2 regions of the Pseudomonas sp. KH_040 genome follow, and region 1 is predicted to be linked to the other one. Evidence: riboswitches for the same ligand, from Rfam matches in the RefSeq annotation. Region 1 holds a riboswitch; the other holds the start of a gene.
What was found. A riboswitch is a leader RNA that binds a small molecule or an ion and turns the genes downstream of it on or off. The one in region 1 is predicted to bind cobalamin.

Region 2: it holds a riboswitch for cobalamin, as region 1 does, so the genes downstream of both, AC3IUF_RS17040 (TonB-dependent receptor plug domain-containing protein) here and cobO (cob(I)yrinic acid a,c-diamide adenosyltransferase) in region 1, are expected to answer to the same signal.

The regions. Positions count from the first base shown of each region.
Region 1 is NZ_CM174487.1:1,948,268-1,956,267, forward strand. Features, by position in the region: gene AC3IUF_RS08760 (C40 family peptidase) at 1-312, shown strand, start outside; gene AC3IUF_RS08765 (C40 family peptidase) at 532-1,068, shown strand; gene AC3IUF_RS08770 (PQQ-dependent sugar dehydrogenase) at 1,201-2,514, opposite strand; gene AC3IUF_RS08775 (hypothetical protein) at 2,581-3,165, opposite strand; cobalamin riboswitch at 3,329-3,559, shown strand; gene cobO (cob(I)yrinic acid a,c-diamide adenosyltransferase) at 3,642-4,253, shown strand; gene AC3IUF_RS08785 (cobyrinic acid a,c-diamide synthase CobB) at 4,250-5,650, shown strand; gene bluB (5,6-dimethylbenzimidazole synthase) at 5,647-6,297, shown strand; gene cbiB (adenosylcobinamide-phosphate synthase CbiB) at 6,294-7,202, shown strand; gene cobD (threonine-phosphate decarboxylase CobD) at 7,195-8,000, shown strand, end outside.
Region 2 is NZ_CM174487.1:3,823,478-3,831,477, forward strand. Features, by position in the region: gene AC3IUF_RS17020 (thiol-disulfide oxidoreductase DCC family protein) at 1-2, shown strand, start outside; gene AC3IUF_RS17025 (DUF2269 family protein) at 1-477, opposite strand, end outside; gene AC3IUF_RS17030 (saccharopine dehydrogenase family protein) at 479-1,606, opposite strand; gene AC3IUF_RS17035 (autotransporter outer membrane beta-barrel domain-containing protein) at 1,707-5,555, opposite strand; cobalamin riboswitch at 5,722-5,927, shown strand; gene AC3IUF_RS17040 (TonB-dependent receptor plug domain-containing protein) at 6,020-7,957, shown strand; gene AC3IUF_RS17045 ((2Fe-2S) ferredoxin domain-containing protein) at 7,957-8,000, shown strand, end outside.

The sequences.
Region 1 (8,000 bases):
TACCTGTTCCGCGAAGAAGCCGGCATGAACCTGCCACGCTCGACCCGCGAAATGATCAACGTTGATGCGCCGCTGGTCTCGCGCAGCAACCTTGAGCCGGGCGATCTGCTGTTCTTCGCCACCAACGGTCGTCGCGGTCGTGTCAGTCACGCCGGGATCTACCTCGGTGACAACCAGTTCATCCACTCCAGCAGTCGTCGCAGCGGCGGTGTTCGCATCGACAGCCTGGGTGACAGCTACTGGAGCAAGACCTTCATCGAAGCGAAACGCGCTCTGGCCAACGCTCCAACTGTAGTCACTGCTCGCAAGTAATCCCTTGTTGTCGCTGCGTTCGCGGCGACAATCAGGCTTGCGGTAACGGAGTAGACTTAGACTTTACAAGGTGAAGTTAAAGTCTTACTTGAAGTTTGCCGCGTAGCCGCTAGAATCCTGTATCTATATTGATGGCAAACCGCCTGCGTGCTCACGCAGGCGGTTTTGTTTTCTGTCCATCGGCAGAAAAAGCCGCAGCCAGATCAGGATGTTCTGCTTATGACGATGTCGGCCCGCCTCACTTTGATCTTCTTCGCAGCGCTGCTCAGCGCCTGCGCCAGTCGCACACCGCCTCCTGCGCCGGTGGTTCGCGCACCGGTCGTGTTCGGCCCCTCCCAAGCTTTTTCGCCTGCTGCTGAAGACGTGCTGTTTCGCGCGCTCGGTCTGGTCGGCACGCCCTATCGTTGGGGCGGCAACACGCCGGATTCAGGCTTTGATTGCAGCGGGCTGATCGGTTTTGTCTACCGTGATGCGGCGGGCATCTCTTTGCCGCGTTCGACGCGTGAGCTGATCGTCATGCAGGCACCGAATGTCGGCAAAGAAGGCTTGCAGACTGGCGATCTGATCTTCTTCGCCACCAATGGCGGCTCGCAGGTCAGTCATGCGGGGATTTACGTCGGGGAAGGGCGCTTCGTGCATGCGCCGGCCACGGGCGGCACGGTGAAGCTGGACAGCCTGTCGAAGGCGTACTGGCAGAAAGCTTATCTGAGTGCCAAGCGGGTGTTGCAGCCGGAGCATCTGGCGCATAACCCGTAATTCAAGCAGCCCACAATCCCATGTAGGAGTGAGCCAGCTCGCGATAGCGGTCGTTCAGTCAATGATGATGTCGACTGATACGAAGTTATCGCGAGCAGGCTCACTCCTACAGTTGTTTGTGCATGGCGAAAATTATTTGCTGGCCGACACTCGCCACACCTTGTTGCCGACATCATCCGCCACCAGCAAGCCACCTTGCTGATCGATCACCACGCCCACCGGGCGACCTAGTGCATTCTCGTCCTTGTCGAGGAAACCGGTCAGCACATCCACCGGTTTGCCACTCGGCTTGCCACCGGTAAACGGCACGAAAATCACTTTGTAGCCACTGTGCGGTTTACGGTTCCATGAACCATGCTGGCCGATGAACGCGCCTTCCTTGAACTGCGCCGGCAGCGTGTTGCCCTCGGCGAAGCTCAGACCCAGTGAGGCAGTGTGCGGTCCGACTGCGTAATCCGGGGCGATGGCTTTGGCCACCAGGTCCGGATTTTGCGGCGACACACGCACATCGACGTGCTGGCCGTAATAGCTGAACGGCCAGCCATAAAAACCACCGTCCTTCACGGAAGTGATGTAGTCCGGCACCAGATCACTGCCGATTTCGTCGCGTTCGTTGACCGCTGTCCACAGCGCGCCACTGACAGGCTCCCAGGCCAGGCCATTGGGGTTGCGGATGCCCGAGGCAAAGATGCGGTGATTGCCGGTCGCCCGATCGACTTCCCAGATCGCCGCGCGGCCTTCTTCTTTATCCAGACCATTTTCGCCGACATTACTGTTCGAGCCGACCGTGACGTACAGTTTGCTGCCGTCCTTGCTGGCGATGACGTTTTTGGTCCAGTGGTGATTCAGCGTGCCGCCGGGCAGATCGACGACCTTGATCGGCTGCGATTTGATCTCGGTCGCGCCGGGTTCGTAGTTGAAACGCAGCAGGCGATCGGTATCGGCGACGTACAGGTCATTGCCAACCAGGGTCATGCCGAACGGCGAGTTGAGGTTTTGCAGAAACACCGTGCGGGTCTCGGCGACGCCATCGTGATCGGCGTCACGCAGCAGGGTGATGCGGTTTGGGCTTGGCACGCCAGCGCCAGCCTTGCCCATGACCTTCTTCATCACCCAGCCGCGAATCCCGCTGCTGTCATCCGGTTTTGGTGGGGCATTGGTTTCCGCTACCAACACATCGCCATTGGGCAGCACATAGAGCCAGCGCGGATGATCGAGGCCTTCGGCGAATGCCGCGACCTGGGTGCCAGCCGCCGCTGTCGGTTTGCCGCCGTCGGGCCAGCCGATCGCCGGGGCGATATTCACCGTCGGGATCAGGGTCTTGTTCGGTTCGGGCAGCTTCGGTGACGGGCCGGTGCCGTCGGAGACTTGCAGGCTGGAGGTTTCACCGCAGGCGGCGAGTCCTCCGGCGAAGGCGATGACAAAAACGAGCTGGGGCTTGCGCATTGCTGATCTTCCCTATGAATGCATTCCTAATCATAGAGGAGGGCGCAAGCCCGATGGTTCAACTGCTCAACCGCGCGCTTCCTTGAACAGCACGGCGATGCCCGGGTGATAATTGCCGGCTTCGCTGCGTAACTTGCGGTAGGCGTAGGGGAAATACCAGGCGACCGCGCAAGTGTGTTCCTTTTGCAGGTCGTCGACCATGTCCTGCAGCTCTTCGGGGCTGGCGCTGTGCTGGGCTTTTTGCGGCGCGACAAACAGGCAGCCGAGCTTGAGGTCGCTGGCGTAGCTGATGCGTTTGGCGTCGTTGGTGATGTCCAGCAGGGCTTGGGTCAGATTGAGGTTGGTAACCTTTGGCCAGCGCTGGGTGGCCTGGATAAAGGCGCGGTCTTCGGCACCGGCCAGAAACAGATCAGCGCGGGCATTGCGCTCGCCTTCTTCATTCTGCTTGCGCGTGGCAGTGCCGTTCAAAGTCACCAGCTCAGCCATCCAGGCTGCGGCCGAGAGCAATCCGAGATTGGCTTTCTCGTCATGCCAGTAAGGGGTGTCGCTGTCGCCGCGCACGGCGTTGTAACGGTCGATACAGTCAAACCAGCGTTCAAGCACCGGGCGCAGGAATTCCAGGCGCGGGTTGCTGATGATCATGCCTTGCATCGTCATCATCCTTTATTGTTGTAGTGGGCTTTTCGGGAAAAGCATGGCTCTTTGATATCATTTGTATCAGTGTGGCACAAGATTGGCGTCAGATAATTGATCGGCGGCAGTTATTCGCCCGATGACCACCTCTTTAATTGACGCTCCACCCCCAACCCTCTAACCTTCGCGGCTTGTTTCAGGTGCTCTGTGACCTGCGTCGACAGAGTGAAACAGGGAAGCCGGTGAGGGTTGTCTTCGCACGAAGAACCACCACGATCCCGGCGCTGCCCCCGCAACGGTAAATGAGTGAAAACTGCGCCTTGAGCCACTGCCTCGAAAGAAGCGGGAAGGCGCGCAGTCAGGCGAAACGCCGCTCATGAGCCCGGAGACCGGCCTGATCCATCCAGCGGCATCACGGTGGGCGATGCCAGGCTTTTTGCCGTCTATTCTTGTGCCTGCCCGCCGTTATCCAGCCTCAACGGAGAGCTCCCCCCATGACCGATTCCCCCGAGCGCGACGAACGCCATCTGGCGCGTATGCAGCGCAAAAAAGCCGTGATCGACGAACGCATCGCCAACTCGCCTGACGAGTGCGGGCTGGTGCTGGTGCTGACCGGCAATGGCAAAGGCAAAAGCAGCTCGGCGTTCGGCATGCTCGCCCGCGCCATGGGCCACGGCATGCAGTGCGGCGTGGTGCAGTTCATCAAGGGCCGCAACAGCACCGGCGAAGAGCTGTTTTTTCGCCGCTTCCCTGAGCAAGTGCGCTTTCATGTGATGGGCGAGGGCTTCACCTGGGAAACCCAGGATCGTCAGCGCGACATCGCCGCCGCCGAAGCCGCGTGGGCCGTGTCCCGCGAACTGCTGCGCGATCCGTCGATCGGTCTGGTGGTGCTCGACGAACTCAACATCGCCCTCAAACATGGTTACCTCGATCTCGATCAGGTGCTCAGCGATTTGCAGGCGCGTCCGCCGATGCAGCATGTGATCGTCACCGGTCGCGCGGCCAAGCCGGAAATGATCGAAATGGGCGACACTGTGACTGAAATGGGCATGCTCAAACACGCCTTCCAGGCTGGCATCAAAGCGCAGAAAGGCGTCGAACTTTGAATCAGCCACGTCACTGCCCGGCGGTGCTCATCGCCGCGCCGGCTTCCGGTCAGGGCAAGACCACCGTCACCGCCGCGCTCGCCCGTTTGCATCGCAATCAGGGGCGCAAGGTGCGCGTGTTCAAATGCGGCCCGGACTTTCTCGATCCGATGATTCTCGAACGCGCCAGCGGTGCGCCGGTGTATCAACTGGACATGTGGATGGTCGGCGAGCAGGAAAGTCGTCGTCTGTTGTGGGAAGCCGCCAATGAGGCGGATCTGATTCTGATCGAAGGCGTGATGGGCCTGTTCGATGGCACGCCGTCCAGCGCCGATCTGGCGCGGCACTTCGGCGTGCCGGTGCTCGGCGTGATCGACGGCACGGCCATGGCGCAGACCTTTGGTGCGCTGGCGCTGGGCCTGGCGAAGTATCAGCCGGATCTGCCGTTTGCCGGTGTCCTGGCTAATCGTGTCGGCACTTTGCGCCATGCGCAATTGCTCGAAGGCAGCCTCACGGAAGGTTTGCGTTGGTATGGCGCGTTGTCCCGTGAGACCGGTATCGAACTGCCGAGTCGCCATCTCGGCCTGGTGCAGGCCAGCGAACTGAATGACCTCGATGTGCGTCTCGATGCCGCCGCCGATGCATTGGCCAGCAGTTGCGAGGTAGCGCTGCCACCGGCCGTGGAATTCGCCGCGCCTGATGTGATCGCTGTAGAGCCGCTGCTGAAGAATGTGCGAATCGCCGTTGCCCGTGATGAGGCGTTTGCCTTCACCTACGGCGCGAGTCTCGATCTGTTGCGAGCGATGGGCGCCGAGTTGAGTTTCTTCTCGCCGATCCGCGACACGCAATTGCCTGAGGCGGACAGCCTGTATTTGCCCGGTGGGTATCCGGAATTGCACCACCTTGCGTTGTCGCAGAACACCGCGATGCTGGAGGCGATTCGTGCGCATCACGCAGCGGGCAAACCGTTGCTCGCCGAATGTGGCGGGATGCTTTATCTGCTGGATTCGCTGACCGACGTTGAGGGTACTCGCGCTGAGCTGGTCGGGCTGCTTAAGGGCGACGCGGTGATGCAGAAGCGTCTGGCTGCACTGGCGCTGCAAGCAGTGGATTTGCCGGAAGGATCGTTGCGTGGGCACACTTATCATCATTCGTTGACGACGACTGAGCTGACGCCGATTGCGCGTGGCTTGAGTCCGAATGGCGGGCGCGGCGCCGAGGCGGTTTATCGGGACGGGCGGATGACGGCCTCTTATGTGCACTTCTACTTCCCGTCGAGTCCCGCGGCTATCGCAGCATTGTTTGCACCCGACCTCCATGCCGCCATCGCTGGCAAGCCAGCTCCCACATTGGGCGGTGAGCTTCCTGAAGAAATGCAATCCCCTGTGGGAGCTGGCTTGCCAGCGAAAGGGCCATGACAGACAACGCATTCTCCGAAGCCGAGCGCCAAGCCGTCTATAAAGCCATCGCCGAACGCCGCGACATGCGCCACTTCACCGGCGGCACCGTCGAGCCGGAATTGCTGCGCCGACTACTGGAAGCCGCTCACCAGGCCCCAAGCGTCGGCCTCATGCAGCCGTGGCGTTTCATCCGCATCAGCGATAGAACCTTGCGTGGCCAGATCCAGAACCTCGTGGAAGAAGAACGCATCCGCACCGCAGAAGCCCTCGGCGAGCGCAGTGACGAGTTCATGAAACTCAAGGTCGAAGGCATCCATGACTGCGCCGAAGTGCTGGTCGCCGCGCTGATGGACGATCGCGAAAAACACATCTTCGGTCGCCGCACGCTGCCGGAAATGGACATGGCCTCGCTGTCCTGCGCGATTCAGAATCTGTGGCTGGCCTCGCGCGTCGAAGGTCTGGGCATGGGCTGGGTTTCGCTGTTCGAGCCGCAGGCACTGGCGGATTTGCTGAAATTGCCCGCAGGCGCCAAACCTCTCGCCGTTTTGTGTCTGGGCCCGGTCAAGGAATTCTATCCGGCGCCGATGCTGGTACTCGAAGGGTGGGCGCAGGCGCGGCCGCTCAATGAGTTGCTGTATGAAAATTATTGGGGAGTGAGTCAATGAGTGTGGCGTTATTGAGTGTCGCCGCGGTGGCGCTGGATGCGCTGCTCGGTGAACCGAAACGCTGGCATCCGCTGGTGGCGTTCGGCAATTTCGCCGGGCGCATCGAGCAACGTTTCAACGCCGGTGGTCGTGGCTGGCGCAGTCATGGCGTCACAGCGTGGGTGATCGCGGTGCTGCCGCTGACCTTGCTCGCCACCGCATTGTCCTGGGCGCCGTACGTGGGCTGGGTCGTCGAGATTCTTGCATTGTATTGCGCCCTCGGCATGCGCAGCCTCGGCGAGCATGTCGCGCCGGTGGCCGCTGCTTTGCGCGCAGATGATCTGGACGAGGCGCGCAAACGCGTGGGCTATCTGGTCAGCCGCCAGACCGATGAACTCGACAGCACCGCCGTCGCCCGCGCCGCCACCGAGTCGGTGCTGGAAAACGGCAGCGATGCGGTGTTTGCCGCGCTGTTCTGGTTTGTCGTGGCGGGTGCGCCGGGCGTGGTCCTCTATCGCTTGAGCAACACGCTCGATGCGATGTGGGGTTATCGCAACGAACGCTTCGAGCGCTTTGGTTGGGCTGCGGCGAAAATCGACGACGTGTTGAACTACATTCCTGCGCGTCTGGTGGCGTTGACCTACGCGCTGCTCGGCAAAACCCGACTTGCGTTGAAGTGCTGGCGTACACAGGCGCCGAAGTGGGACAGCCCCAACGCCGGTCCGGTGATGGCGGCCGGCGCCGGTGCGCTGGGCGTGGAATTGGGTGGGCCAGCGATTTACCACGGCGAACTTCACGACCGTCCGCAGCTTGGCGAGGGCGCAGCGGCTGACGCAGATTCCATCGACCGTGGCTGGCAATTGGTCCAGCGCGGGGTATGGTTATGGCTGCTGATTCTCTGCGTGGGGGCTGAATTCTATGCTTGAGCACGGTGGCCGGCTGCGCAAGGCTGCACTCGATTACGGCATTGCCGAGGCTGACTGGCTCGACCTGTCCAGCGGCCTCGCGCCGTGGCCATTCCCGATCCCGGACATCCCGTTGCGCGCCTGGGCGCGTTTGCCGGAAACCGATGACGGTCTGGAGCAAGCTGCGTGCGATTACTATGGTGCCGCGCAGGTGCTGCCGGTGGCGGGTTCGCAGATGGCCATCCAGTTGTTGCCGCGTTTGCGTCGTGCCGGCAAGGTCGGTGTGTTGTCGCCTTGTTATGCCGAACACGCCGAAGCGTGGCGGCGCAGCGGTTATATCGTGCGCGAAGTGCTGGAGCAGGAAGTCGAGTTCTTTCTCGACAGCCTCGACGTGCTGGTGGTGGTCAACCCGAACAATCCGACCGGCCTGAGCCTGACCCCGGCACGCCTGCTCGATTGGCATGGGCGGCTCGCCCGGCGTGGTGGCTGGCTGGTGGTCGATGAAGCGTTTATGGACAACACGCCGCAGTTGAGTCTGGCACCGCATGCCCATCAAGTCGGGCTGATCGTGTTGCGTTCGTTCGGCAAGTTTTTCGGTCTGGCCGGGGTGCGTCTGGGCTTTGTCCTGGCCGAGCGCAAGTTGCTCAAGCTGCTCGCCGAACAGGTCGGGCCATGGGCGGTGAGTGGGCCGACGCGGGTGCTCGGGCAAGCGTGTCTGCAAGACACCGAAGGGCACACGCGCCAACGGATTCGCAGTGATGACGCCAGTGAACGGCTGGCAGCGCTGCTTGAACGCTACGGCTTCAAGCCGCAGGGCGG
Region 2 (8,000 bases), 1.9 Mb from region 1:
GAACAACTGCAGCGGTGTCATCTTCGTCACCATCATCAGCACGATGACAAACATCCCGCCAAAACCGAGCACGCCCATCCATAACCATTGGCGGTACACGCCTTGGTATTGCTCATCCAGGTCGGCCCCCGTCTCGCTCGCACTCGACGCCATTACGTACAAGCGCTTCTGCAGAAGCAACACCGGCAGCCACAGCGAGCCGACGCAGAAGAAGATAATCAGCGAGGTCAGCACCCAGTCGGTACTCATCGACAAACCCGAAAGTCGCATCAACAGATACCCCGTGATGATTTGCACGAACCCGGCCGGTGTGGTGATCCACGTGTCGAAGCGCACGACCATGCGCGCGACGTGCGCTATGACCTGCGGGTTGGCGGTGCGGCTGGCGGCGATCAGGTAGAGGTAGGAACCCATGCCGAAGCCGAACAGGAAAATCGCGGCGATGATGTGCAAGTACTTCAGGCACAGATAGAGCATGTCAGCGCTGCCCGTCGGAGAAGTGCACGGCCAGGCTCAGGTTGGCCGGGTCGTTGATCGCGGCCATGTATTCGGCGACGCTGATTTCGCCCACGCAAGGCCGGGCACCGGAGGACGGCACGTAGCCTTGCGCCATTTTCGTGGCCAGTGCCACGGCAGCGCAGCTGGGAATCTCGGGGCCTTTGTCATTCAGGGCGGTGAGTTGCGCGGTCATCGACAACGGTTTGCCGTCGACGCCAAGGCCCTGCACGTCGATGTACATTGCACTTTTGCCATCGCCGAAACGCTCGAACCGCGTGCCCAGGCGATGCAATCTTGCAGCCCACAAAGCATGGTCGCGCACCAGCCCGATTTTCAGCGCCTGAGCCAGCAGACCGTTGGCGATGCCGCCGAGTTTGAGACCGGCGCCCGCCTTGAAGCTCAAGGTCTGCGCACCATAACGATTGGCAAAAATATCCATGTCGGGAACATCAACGTTGGCCAGCAATCGGGTGCCCATCTGCGGCATTTTGCGCAAGCTCAGGTCCAGCCAGCCGGAGACTTCGTGGACCTTGCCGCTTTTCAGTTGTTTGATCGGTTTGCCGGCGTAAGCGAGCACGCCTTCGATGGTCGACAGCCCCGGCATTTTCGCCGAGGAGGAAATGCCATGCTCGATCGAGTCAATGCGCGAAAAGCGCAGGCGCTGCTCATCGATGATGGCTGACGACAACGTCGGCACCGAGCTGCAACCACTGAGGATCGCCACACCCGCCTGCTTCGCCCGCGCATCAAGCACGTCGATGCCGTTGACGAACGTGCGGCAGTCCGCCAGGTCGCAATAGTTCACGCCGGCATCGATGCAACTCTGCGCAACGGCATAGGATTGCCCTTGAAACGGCCCGCCGGTGTGTACGACCAACTGAATGTTCAGCGCACGCAAAGCGGCTTCGAACTCCGCACCCATGGCATCACCGCACCAGCCTTCGCAGACGATGCCCGATTGACTGTTCAGTTCATCGACTTTGCGCTGCAATTTTTGCGGATCACGGCCGGAGAGTACCAAGCCGATCTCCGGCATCAGCGCCAGGTGCCGGCAGACGATACTGCCGAAATTTCCGTAACCACCGACCACCATCACCCTGAACGGCATGCAATTCTTCCCTAAGTCAGTCCATCAAACAGGCGTGAAGGATATAGGGCCGAGCGTCAGCAAGCCATCCAATGTAGGGTTTGCGGCGTGTACAAAAGCCCTAGAAATTGATCTTGAACCCCAGCATCGCGTCATACCCATGGCTGTCACCGTCGAACCCCTGACGATAGCCAGCCGATGCGGTAAACGTGGTGCGTTGATTGGCCTGGTAATCCACCCCGACATTCACTTCACCCCACGTGCCCTGAATATCGGATTCGAACGGAATGTACCCCGACTCGGAGGAAAACTCGGTTTTCGGTTGCCCCTTGAACTCATGCCAGATGCTCGGACGGATCCAGCCATTGGTGCGCAGTGCGCTGTTGTCGACGCCCTCGGTGTCCCAGTCCTTGGCGATACGCACGCCGGCGCGGCCAATCAGTGAGTCGACGTCCTTGAAGCGAATCTTCGCGCCGACGTCATCGCTGCTGTCCAGATCGACGTAACTGTAGATCGCTTGCAATTGCGGCTCGATGTACCAGTCTTTGTCGACCTCGAACGGGTAGCCGTTTTCCAGCGAGGCGGTGTAGCCCCAACCGCGGGTTTTCAGTTTGGCCATGTCGTTGGGTTTGGCTTCGATGTCAAAGCGGTTGACCTGCAACACCCCGTCCAGATACCAGCCGGAGGGGCCGAAGTGCGTCCAGTACGCGCCGACGCCGTACGCACGCAAGGTGTCTTCGCCGGCGGCGCGGCGGGTGTAGTGGCTGACGCCGGCGTCGATGGTGCCGGCGGACAATGACAGCCCGGCCTGCTCGTGACTGCCGTCGGGCCGGTCCTTGCGGTAAAGGTCGGTGCCGACCTGAAATGCCGTCAGGTCATAGTTGTACTCGGGTGTGTTGCCCAAGGCGTTTTTGCGGTCGCCATCCTGTTTGCCGCTGCGGTAGATCACCCGGCCCCAGCCCATCGATGGCGCCAACGTCGATTCGTCTTCCTTGGGCAATGGATCACCGCGATTCAGGCGTTCCTCGCCGACCCGCTCGTGAAGGGTGTCGACCATTGTCCGGCCGTAAACCAGGGCCAGCGCGGGCACGGCACCGTACAGCGAAACTTCCGGACGGTAATTGGGTACCGGGGAAGGATCGGGCGTCGGATCGGGATCGGGATCGGGATCGGGATCAGGGCCTGGAGGACCGTCCGGCGGTACCGCGTCCGAGCGCAGATACCAAGTGTCCTTGCCGCTACCGTCCTGGGCACCTTGCTGCAGGCGATATTCGTACGGACCGGCGACAACACGCCGGGCCAGTTGAAAGGCATTGGCGTCGCTCGCGGCTTCGGTCTTGTTGAGCAGTTCGACCACCGCAATACCATTGCCCTGAGTCAGATCGCCCTGGCCGCCGACATTGCTCACGATCACGCCGGTGGCGCCGCCGCTGGCGGTGGTTGTCGAATCCACAACCAGCATGTCCGAGAGGCTGTTCGCGCCACCACCATTCAACGTGGTGTTAAGCAGCAGCCGGCCGCCATTGGACACGAACACCCCGCCGCCATCGGTGCCGACGGTGTTGGCCCCGCTGATCAGCAACACATTGCCGACCGTGTTGCTGCCGGCGGCAAGGTCGAGCGTGCCGCTATGGGTGAATCGGTTTACACCGAGCAACTGGCCCTGTACAGCACCGCCCAGCGTCGGCGTATTGGCCGTTTGCCCCAAGGGCAGATAGGCGCCGCTGGCGTTGAAGCTGACGATGCCCGTCGCCGGTTGCGCCGCCAGACGAATCACACCGCTGTTGTCGATGCTGTTGGCGCCCGATGAGCCGAGATCACTGACGGCAACGCCCCAGGTATCGCGACTGCCGCTGGCACTACTGGCGGTGAAATTGCGCAGTGTCCAGGTGCCGCTGTTGGCCACCGTGCTGGCCGCGCTGACGGCATTCATAACGCCGGTTATCTGCCCGGTATTGTTGAGCGCAAACGTCGTGCCCGGTGTGGTCGCATCGGCGCGTACGGCGACATCGCTAAGCGCAGTGATCGCACCTGAGTTGGTCAACGTCTGGCTCGCACCGCCAAGGGCGATGCCGCTGCTATCGGCCCACCCACCCTGAAGCGTGGCGCTGTTACTGACATTGACGCTGCCGCCCTCGGTCAAGGCGTCTATGGCCGACGAGCCAACGCCTCGAGTAGTGATCGCGCCGCTGTTGTTGACGGTCAAATTCGCGGCGCCCGAGGCCTGGGCGAGAATGCCCTGACTGTCGCTGGCACCGAAGGTCTGGATCGCGCCGCTGTTGACCACACTTTGCGCGCCAGTGACCGAAAACGTTCGGATACCGCGTTGTTGATTGCCCCGCGCGATCAACTCCCCGCTGTTACTGACACTCAATGTGCCCAGCCCACTGCCTGAGTTGAAGGCATTGCCGGCCAGAATCGCCGCGCCCTGACCGTTGACGTCGATCAGCGGGCCGTTGAACACGACACCGACGTCGCCGCCCAGCGTCAGCGCCTGGATACCAAAAGCACCAATGCCCGTGCCGTCGCCCGAGCCAGTGTTCGAGTGGGTGATGATCGTGCCGCCGGAATTGACGTTGACCGTGCCCGTCGGCGACTGCGTCGAGGCATAGATGCCGTTGGCGTTGCTGTGCAGGGTTTCGATGCGATCGCCACGGTAGTTGACCTGAACATTGCCGCCGGTCGAATCGACCCGTATACCGCCCGCGCCAAACCCGCTGGCGAACAGATCGCCCGAGTAATCAATCAGCACATTGTTGTTTTCGGCACTGACAATGATCGCGTAGGCCCGGGTGGTGTTGATGTCGCCGAGTACTTTGATATTGCCGCTACCCGTGATCGCGACATCACCGGTACCGCGCTTGATCACGTAGATCGCCCGCGAACCGGCGGCATTGGCCGTGCTGCCGACGTTAATGGCAGCATTGTTCTCGATGCTGATCGAACCGCTGCCGCCGACATTGTCATTGGCATAGATACCGTGGGCGCCGCCACCCGTGGTGGTGATGGCGCCGTCGTTGACGATGGCGATGCTGCCAACGCTGGAAAACGAACGAATGCCGAAACCGTTGAGGCCGCTGGTACTCAGGTTGCCGCTGTTGGTCAGGCGGGTATTGCCTGTGCCGCCCTCGGTGAACAAGCCAAAGGCGTTCATGCCGATGCTTTGCACATTCGCCGCGTTGATCAGTGTGGTGTTGCCATTGACTGCGCGGGTATGCACGCCGGCGTGGTTACCAATGCCGGCAGTCGGCAAAGTGTCGTCAATGATCGGAAGACCGGCCGAGAGTGCATCATCGTTGTTGACCAGAATATTCACGCCACTGCCGACGTTGACGTTGGTCTCGCCACTGCCCGTGGCTTTGGTCCAGACGCCGTTGCCGCCAAGCAACGTGATCTGGCCATTGCCCTGATGATTCAGGTTGATCGCCCCGCCGCCGCTGGCGTTGATGTCGATGCCATCGTGTTCATTGCCGACCACGGTATTGAGGATGTTCAGCGTGGTGCCGGCACTCACCGAAAACGTCGACGAGCCAGCGCTGGCATTGGTGATCGCCAGCGCGTCCAGGCCACTGCCGCCGACATTCACCGTGTTGGTCCCGCCATTGACGCTGAGGCTGGCGTTGCCGGTGGTGCCGATGACATTGGCAAACACTGCGTTGGCGGCCGTTGGGGGTGTGCTGTTTACCGTAGTGCCAGTGAGTGTCAGCGTGGTGTTGGCATTGTTGCCACGACTGTTCAACGAGGAACCCGCCGTAGTGGTAATGGTAGTGCCCGACTGCGTGCTGATCGACGCATCGACGCCGGCCGCCGGCAAACAGGTTTGCGAGACGTTGTAGGCACCCGCCGCCAGAGGCCCGCACGCAGCTTGAGCGTCTGCGAGCATCAGGGTGTTGGCCATGGCGACCAGTAAAGCGCTGCGAATGAAATGCGGGGCGTGCCCACCGTGAGGATGGCCGCTGGCACCGTGCATGAGAACCTCCCTGTTCAGCGTACGTGGCGAATCCCTCACGCCTGTCGACGCCGCGCGATATTGCGTTGTGATTACCGCTATAGACCTTAGTAGTTATTTCCAAAGTTGGTAATTCGCGGGTCGAGTACCTGTATCGGCAAGTTGACGAACGGTCATTCGAATGTTCAGATGCCGCCCAGTTTCAGGTGTCCCATGCCGCCGTGCATGGGGTGAAACGGGAAACCGGTACGTTCTTTTCGAACAAGTCCGGTGCTGCCCCCGCAACGGTATGCGCGTGATGCTTTCGATACACCACTGTGGTTAGACGGCCATGGGAAGGTGAAAGCCTCGATACGCGCGAGCCCGGAGACCGGCCTGAATTGCTGTTTGGCAAAATCCTGCGGTGGGCGGGCATGGGCCGGTATTGGCTGTGCGCGATGCCTTCTCTTGCATGCTCTTCTGCGAAGATCCTTTTCGAGAAGACAATGATTCGACCTTTCTACACTTCTGCTCCAACCCTGTTTCTTGGTTGCCTGTTCAGCCCGCTGCTACTGGCCGACGACACACCACTGGAACTCAATCAGCAAATCGTTTCCGCACCGTCGGTGGAGTCGACCACGGTCGCCGACATGGCGAAGTTCGGCAGCAAGGTCGAGATCGTCAGCCGCGAACAGATCGAGCGCGCCGGCCCCAGTGCCGATGTCAGCCGCGTCATGCAGATGTTCATTCCCGGCCTGTACGTGGCGCCGAAAAATGGCCCGTTCGACTACGGCACCTATTCGCTGCTGGGCGGGCGCAACGATGACACGCTGATCCTGCTCGACGGCGTGCGCCTGAACAATCGCCTGTACGGCGGCCTCTATCTAGACACTTTGCCAGCCAACGCCATCGAACGCATCGAAGTACTCAAAGGGGGCCAGAGCCTGTTGTTCGGCACCCAAGCCGTATCCGGCGTGATCAACATCGTCACCCGCAGCCCGCAATCGCGCAAAGCCGCCGGCGAAGTGAATCTGGGCGTGGACAGCTTTGGCGGCACCACCGAAGACGCTCGCGTCGAGAACATCTTCAATAACGGTTTCGGCGATCTCGGTTTGCTGGCGTATGTCAGCCACAACGTTTCCGACGGCTATCAACCGTATCGCAACCGCGACCTGAAAAACGTCAGCGAGAAGAACCGCGCCTACGAAGTCACCACCTTCGGCGGCAAGGCGATTCAGTCATTTGGCGATGATGCGCGGCTGGAACTGTTCTACCAATACGCCGACGCCAATCTCGACTTCGCCCGCCCTGTGGACAACCACAAAACCACCAACGACCGCGTGCAGCAAATCGCTACGGCGACCTTCGAGCAAACCCTCAACGAACGCCTGAGCTACTTCGTCAAAGGCCATATCAACGATTGGGACACGCGCTACACCCGGGTCAACAACGTCAATGGCGGCGGCACCAAGGTCATTAATCACAACGACTATTGGGGCTTCACCGACTGGGGTGTGCAGGCCGAAGGCAAGGCTGAATTGCCCGGCGGCCATGTGCTGGTGTTCGGCAGCGACAACCAGTGGTTCAAGGGCCAGGACGACGTGCTGATCATCGACAACGACAAGGCCGAAGCCCATGCGTTCTACACGCAACTGCGCCCGCAGATCGACGCCCTGCCCGACTGGCATCCGAGCATCGGCGTGCGTCACGAGGCCATGAGCGGTGGCGACAGCGCCACGGTCGGCATGCTCACTTCGCTGTATGACCTCAACGACAACTGGTCGGTGCGCGGTCAATACGGCAGCGCCTACAAACTGCCGAACGCCGAGCAACTGTTCGTCAACGAGCCGGGCGACGAGATCGGTAACCGCAACCTGAAACCGGAAAAAAGCCGCAATACGGAGCTGGGGGTCGACTACAAGGGCCTGCTGCTGGATCGCGAATTCAGCGCCAGCGTGACCCTGTTCAAACGCAAGATCGACGACCTGATCACCCTCAATGACATTCAGTGGGTCAACGGTGAAGGCACGATCCAGATGCGCGGTTTCGAGGCGGACGCGAAACTGGCGCTCAACGATCAGTGGAGCCTGCAAGCGGACATGACCCGCAACCTCACCGAGTCGCGTACCGGTGTGACGATCAACGACATCCCAAGCTTCTTCGCCCGCTCGCGGGTGGGTTATGAATCGGAAAATCGCCTGTGGGGTGTTGGCGGTGCGATCCGTTACATCCGCGATATCAAAAGCTCGAAGCAAGTCGAATACGGCAATTATTCGGTGGTCGACGCCGACGCTTATCGCTACCTCGACAACGCCCACCAACACCGGGTGAGTCTGCTGGTGGAAAACCTCTTCGACCGCGACTACGTCACCAGCCGTTCGAGCAACGTCGACAACCTCGGCCGGCCGTTCACCTCCGAAGTACGCTACACGTACCGCTTCTGATGAGTGAAATCAAAACCGTCGACGGCGTCGATACGCACCCGGA